2 regions of the Pseudoalteromonas sp. SWYJZ12 genome follow, and region 2 is predicted to be linked to the other one. Evidence: predicted binding sites of a transcription regulator. Region 2 holds the regulator's gene; the other holds the start of a gene.
The links. Region 2 encodes NrdR, which represses ribonucleotide reductase genes. Its sites were predicted from a motif close to AAACACNANATNTNGTGTTT; they were not measured.
Positions count from the first base shown of each region.

Region 1: nrdA (class 1a ribonucleoside-diphosphate reductase subunit alpha) is a predicted target of NrdR. The motif match lies at 1,304-1,323, and genes of this name have one in related genera.

Region 1 covers NZ_JADYXH010000003.1:406,303-409,733, reverse strand. The annotation lists gene I6F42_RS06140 (HAD family hydrolase) at 1-377, shown strand, start outside; gene nrdA (class 1a ribonucleoside-diphosphate reductase subunit alpha) at 1,443-3,431, shown strand, end outside.
Region 2 covers NZ_JADYXH010000025.1:23,491-26,921, reverse strand. The annotation lists gene I6F42_RS18235 (riboflavin synthase) at 1-279, opposite strand, end outside; gene ribD (bifunctional diaminohydroxyphosphoribosylaminopyrimidine deaminase/5-amino-6-(5-phosphoribosylamino)uracil reductase RibD) at 306-1,430, opposite strand; gene nrdR (transcriptional regulator NrdR) at 1,597-2,046, opposite strand; gene glyA (serine hydroxymethyltransferase) at 2,151-3,407, opposite strand.

The sequences.
Region 1 (3,431 bases), on a different contig from region 2:
TTGAATCGTTACTTATCGCCCTTGATCAGAAAAAGATCAAGTGGGGGATCATGACTAATAAACCAGGGTTTTTAACCGATCCTTTAGTGGCAGCTATTCCCGCATTAAAAAATGCCAGTGTAGTAATAAGTGGCGACACATTAGCTGAAGCTAAGCCATCACCTCTACCACTGCTACATTGTGCAAAGCTTATGCAGGTAGAACCAAGCCGATGTTTATACATTGGTGATGCACAGCGTGACATACAAGCAGGCAAAGCGGCAGGTATGCATACCGCAACGGCACTTTGGGGTTACATTCCAAGTAAAGATGAAGCGATAGCTTGGGAAGCCAATTTTAACTGGCTAAGCCCAATTGATGGTTTTAACCATATATAGTGCTATGTTAATTATTAAACACTATATATTGTGATTGTGTTAGTTTTCACACAAAGCTTGCTGATAAAAAAAGCAGTCAGAATTTATTTTTAAAATGCGTAAATTTAGCAGATCATTAGTTTACTTTTTAAACGCCTTTGGTTGAGTGGTCGTTTAAGTGTGAGCGTCTACTAACACAAATACGCTATACCGAAGTTATCCACAAATAGGGGCAATTATGTCCCTTGCAAAACAACTCAGACCACATTAGAGTTTTATTAACACTTTGATGGGATTGATATTTCAATTAAGTGGAGGGGCTAACACCATACTCAAATTTTGAATATGATGTTAGCAAAGACACTTGCTCGAGTTTTAAGAAAGTGCCCAAGTTTGGAAGTTTGAGCGTAACTTATTCTTATATTCTCAGCAAGTGACTAACTCAGATTTAGGATAACTAAAATTGAAGTTCAGTTTATCTATAGAAATATCAGAAAGTGTAATAATAGGTATTTTTAAAATTATTACACTGAGCAGCATGCTCTTTGTATAAATTTAAATGGGCTATCTTTTAGCCCATTTCTATATCTTCCCTCTAATTATGCTTTTTATTTATAAAAGCGTTCAACCATGAACACTAAACAACTCACTTAGATAGTGCACTGAAACCATATATAGTGCTATGTTAATTAATAAACACTATATATTGTGATTGTGTTAGTTTTCACACAAAGCTTGCTGATAAAAAAAGCAGTCAAAATTTATTTTTAAAATGAGTAAATTTAGCAGATCATTAGTTGATTTTTGCATATTTCAACTTAAATGATTGTTCGAAGGTGAGTGTCTACTAACACAAATGCGTTATCCCAAAGTTATCCACAAACAGGGGCAATTATGTCCCTTGCAAAACAACTCAGACCACACTATCTTGTGATCTCTAAATTGAACAACACCAGATATTGTGGCCAAATGTTATTCAATTAAATTCGCCAATACGGTGAAACCTATAATAAATGAGTATGTACCTTGCTTCGGCGAGGCATAAAGCATTGGTCAAAATACATAATTCCCAAGGAATACAGGCAAATGAACCAACAGTTATCTGTAAGCAAACGTGACGGGCGCAAAGAACCTCTTGATCTGGATAAGATCCATCGCGTTATTGAATGGGCCGCCGAAGGTTTAAGCAACGTTTCGGTTTCGCAAGTTGAATTAAAATCGCACATTCAGTTTTACGACGGTATTCGTACTAAAGACATTCACGAAACCATCATTAAAGCAGCAGCGGATCAGATTTCAAAAGAATCGCCTGATTATCAATACTTAGCTGCACGTTTAGCTGTATTCCATTTACGTAAAAAAGCGTACGGTCAATTTGAGCCACCACGTTTATTTGACCACGTAACAAAAATGGTTGGCGATAAACGCTACGATGCTCACTTATTAGTAGATTACACAGAGCAAGAATTAGACGAGCTTGATGCATACCTTGATCATTCTCGCGATCTTAACTTTAGCTACGCGGCTGTAAAACAGCTTGAAGGTAAGTATCTCGTTCAAAACCGTGTATCGGGTGAAATCTACGAAAGTGCACAGTTTTTATATATTTTAGTAGCAGCGAGCTTATTCTCTGACTACCCGCGTGAAACACGCGTTTCTTACATTAAGCGCTTTTACGACGCAGTATCGTTATTTAAAATATCTCTACCAACGCCAATTATGTCGGGTGTACGTACACCTACTCGCCAGTTTAGCTCGTGTGTATTAATTGAATGTGGCGATAGCCTTGATTCAATCAATGCAACGTCGTCAGCTATTGTTAAATACGTTTCACAACGCGCAGGTATTGGTATTAATGCTGGTCGAATTCGTGCGCTAGGTAGCCATATTCGTAACGGCGAAGCGTACCACACAGGTTGTATTCCTTTTTATAAGCACTTTCAAACAGCTGTTAAAAGTTGTTCGCAAGGTGGTGTACGTGGCGGCGCTGCAACATTGTTCTACCCGCTTTGGCATTTAGAAGTAGAAAACCTACTTGTACTTAAAAATAACCGTGGTGTAGACGACAACCGCGTTCGTCACCTAGATTACGGCGTACAGTTTAATAAACTAATGTACTCTCGTTTAATTAAAGACGACTACATTACGTTATTTAGCCCATCAGATGTGCCTGGTCTTTACGATGCATTTTTTGAAGACCAAGCTGAGTTTGACGCGCTTTACGTAAAATACGAACAAGACGAATCGATTCGTAAAAAACGCATTAAAGCGATTGAGCTTTTCTCTATGTTTGCGCAAGAGCGTGCTAGTACAGGTCGTATTTATTTACAAAATGTGGACCACTGTAATACACACAGCCCGTTCATTGCTAAAGTTGCGCCTATTCGCCAATCTAACTTATGTTTAGAAATTGCATTGCCAACTAAGCCACTTAATAACGTAAATGACGAAGAAGGCGAAATTGCCCTTTGTACACTGTCTGCGTTTAACTTAGGTGCAATAGAATCACTTGATGAGCTTGAAGAGCTAGCAGAACTTGCAGTACGCGCACTTGATAACTTACTTGATTTCCAAGACTACCCAGTACCGGCTGCTAAAAATGCAACTATGGGTCGTCGAACGTTAGGTATAGGCGTGATTAACTACGCATACTACCTAGCTAAAAACGGTAAGCGTTATTCAGATGGCAGCGCAAATGCACTGACTCATAAAACATTTGAAGCGATTCAATACTACTTGATGAAAGCATCAAACGAGCTTGCTAAAGAGCGTGGTGCCTGTCCTAAGTTTAACGAAACAACGTATTCACAAGGCATTATGCCAACAGATACGTACAAACGTGATTTAGATAAAATTTGTGATGAGCCACTTCATCTTGATTGGGATACACTGCGTGCAAATATTAAAGAGCACGGTATGCGTAACTCAACACTAAGTGCGTTAATGCCATCAGAAACATCGTCGCAAATCTCTAATGCAACAAATGGTATTGAACCACCACGTGGACATATTAGCGTTAAAGCAAGTAAAGACGGTATCTTAAAGCAAGTTGTTCCTGAGTATGAGCGTTTAAAA
Region 2 (3,431 bases):
ACGTGAAACCGGCTGCATAGCTTTTTCAAGGTTGACTGTTTGACCCAAAACATAATGAGCAAAACCGGTTAAACCAATCGTCTCGTTAGATAAATCAGCACTAAAACCGTCAATATGTTTATCAACTACGGTTAAGCAAACGCCATTGGTTGCAATGCTGTCGCCTAGCTTTACGTCTTCCATATCAAGGTCAGCACTTTGGATACGAATGGCTAAGTCGCCTTGTTTTTTTTGTAATAAAGCAATTTTGCCTGTGGCTTCTATTATCCCAGTAAACATAGCGCTACTCTTTTTATTAAGTGATTTTAATGAGTTTTTAACGCGGTGATACGTAAATCGTCACCAATGCGCGCACATTCATTAAATGTTAAATCAACGGTGTTTTGCATACTCGTCAATTCAGGAAAATTAACTAAACTTTTTGCATCATGGCCCATTAATTTAGGCGCCAAATAAAAAACAAACTCGTCAACTAAATCAAGCTCTGTCATTTTACCAGCAAGTGTTGCTCCGCTCTCAAGCCAAACATTATTAAACTGCAGTTGCCCAAGCTTTTCTAAAACAGCCTGTAAATCAACTTTGCCGTTACTTTCACTTACTTCAATATGCTTTACAAAATGCGGCCATTGCAGTGATTTATCAACCTTAGTCGTAAATATTATTACATCACCTTGGATTTTAAATAAAGCAAGGTTGGGCGTTAAACGATTCTGTGAATCAATTATAACACGCACGGGCTGGCGAAGCGGTAAATCGGTAGGTAGCGTGCAAGGCAACTCGCTTAGTCGCACATTAAGTTTAGCATCGTCTACTAACACGGTATCGGCACCGGTTAAAATAGCGCAGCTTTGCGCTCGGTATAATTGTACGTCTTGGCGAGCAGCGGGACTTGTGATCCACTTACTTTGCCCATTTTTAAGCGCTGTTTTACCATCTATGCTTGCTGCCATTTTACAGGTCACATAAGGTAAGCCTTGTTCCATTCGCTTAAAAAAGCCAACGTTAAGTGCGCGAGCTTGTGATTCAAGTAATCCATAAGCAACTTCAATACCGGCATCGCTCAGTATTTTAAGGCCTTTGCCTGCAACTTGTGGGTTTGTATCAACCATAGCGGCAATTACTTTTACAACGCCCGCCTTTTTTAAGCCTTCAGCACACGGTGGCGTACGCCCATAATGACTACACGGTTCAAGCGTTACATAAGCCGTTGCACCTTGTGCACTATTACCAGCTATTGCCAGTGCATTTACTTCAGCATGGCCTTGACCTGCTAATTGATGAAAACCCTCACCAATTATTTGATTATTTTTAACTAATACACAGCCAACATTAGGGTTAGGCGTGGTAGTAAACCGGCCTTTTTTGGCAAGTTCTATGGCGCGTGCCATATACATTTCATCATGTTCTGTAAAAGGAACTTGGTTAAGCATTTATTATACCAATTGCGTTAAATAAGTGGTCTATTATAGCGCTAAGAAAATAGCGCAATAACAAGGCGAAAATTATGACATATAGTTGTTCTATATGAATAATTTTTAACGCAGTGAGTGCGCTATTTAATGCGATAGAATGATCATGTTTTTAATAAAATTGGTATTACTCCCCTAAGCGGGCAATTTCTTCGCCAAATTCGCGTATATCTTCAAACGAGCGATAAACAGAGGCAAATCTTACGTACGCTACTTTATCGAGCTTTTTGAGGGCTTCCATAATGCATTCACCCACCAAATGGCTTGAAATTTCTCGCTCACCCGTTGCGCGTAGTTGCGATTTTATTATATTCACTACTTCGTCTACTTGCTCTGTGCTCACTGGGCGTTTTTCGAGTGCGCGATTTAAGCCATTTAATAATTTATCTTCGTTAAATGGTTCGCGGCTGCCGTCTTGTTTAATAACACGAGGCATAACCAGTTCAGCGCCTTCAAATGTAGTAAAGCGCTCGTGGCAGTCGTTACACTCACGACGCCTGCGAACTTGATGGCCTCCGCCAACAAGGCGTGAGTCAATAACTTTAGTATCTTTTGCGGTACAAAATGGACAATGCATAGCTCGGTACTTCCGTTTTAAAACAAAAAAGACCGCTAAATAGCGGTCTTTTATCTTAGCAAAAATTAGGGCTTATGTGCTCTAAATTACTGCCGCTTATGCAATTAAGCGTAAACAGGTAATTTTGCACAAATTGCTTTTACTTTTTCTTTAACTTGCACCTGTACAGATTCATCAGTGATGTTATCTAGTACGTCACAAATCCAGCCAGCAAGCTCTTTTGATTCTTCTTCTTTAAAACCACGACGAGTAATTGCAGGAGAACCAATACGCAAACCAGATGTTACAAATGGTGAGCGTGGATCGTTCGGTACTGAATTTTTATTTACTGTGATGTTAGCGTTGCCTAGGGCTGCGTCTGCATCTTTACCAGTGATATCTTTATCGATTAAATCAAGTAAAAATAAGTGGTTTTCAGTTTTGTCAGATACGATTTTGTAGCCGCGCTCTTGCATTACAGCAACCATTGCCTTTGCGTTTTTAACAACTTGTGTTTGGTATACTTTAAACTCTGGTTGAAGTGCTTCTTTAAATGCCACTGCTTTTGCTGCAATAACATGACATAAAGGACCGCCTTGGCCACCAGGGAAAACAGCGCTGTTAAGCTTTTTGTAGATTGCTTCGTCGCCACATGCAGAAATAATCAAACCACCACGAGGGCCTGCAAGTGTTTTATGCGTAGTTGTAGTTACAACGTGTGCATGAGGAACAGGGCTTGGGTAAACGCCTGCCGCAATTAAACCCGCAACGTGAGCCATATCAACAAACAGATAAGCACCGATTTTGTCAGCAATTTCACGGAATTTAGCCCAATCAACAATACCAGAGTACGCTGAGAAACCACCAATAATCATTTTTGGCTTGTGCTCAAGTGCTAGTGCTTCAACTTGTGCGTAATCAATTTCGCCCGTTGCTTCATCTAGTCCGTATTGGATTGCATTGTAAAGCTTACCAGAGAAGCTTACGTGAGAACCGTGAGTTAAGTGACCACCATGAGCTAAGCTCATACCTAATACAGTATCGCCAGCGTCTAATAATGCTAGAAAAACAGCAGCATTAGCTTGCGAACCAGCATGTGGCTGCACGTTAGCGTAGTCAGAACCAAATAATTCGTTAGCACGGTCAATTGCTAATTGCTCAACAACATCTACATGCTCACAACCGCCATAATAACGTTTGCCTGGGTAACCTTCTGCGTATTTGTTTGTAAGCTGTGAACCCTGCGCTTCTAGTACGCGTGGGCTACAGTAGTTTTCTGAAGCGATTAGTTCGATATGCTCTTCTTGGCGAGCAGTTTCTTTGGTTATCGCGTCAAATAACTCTGGATCAAAATCCGAAATATTCATGCTACGTTCTAACATTGGGGTCTCCTAGGGCAACGTGTA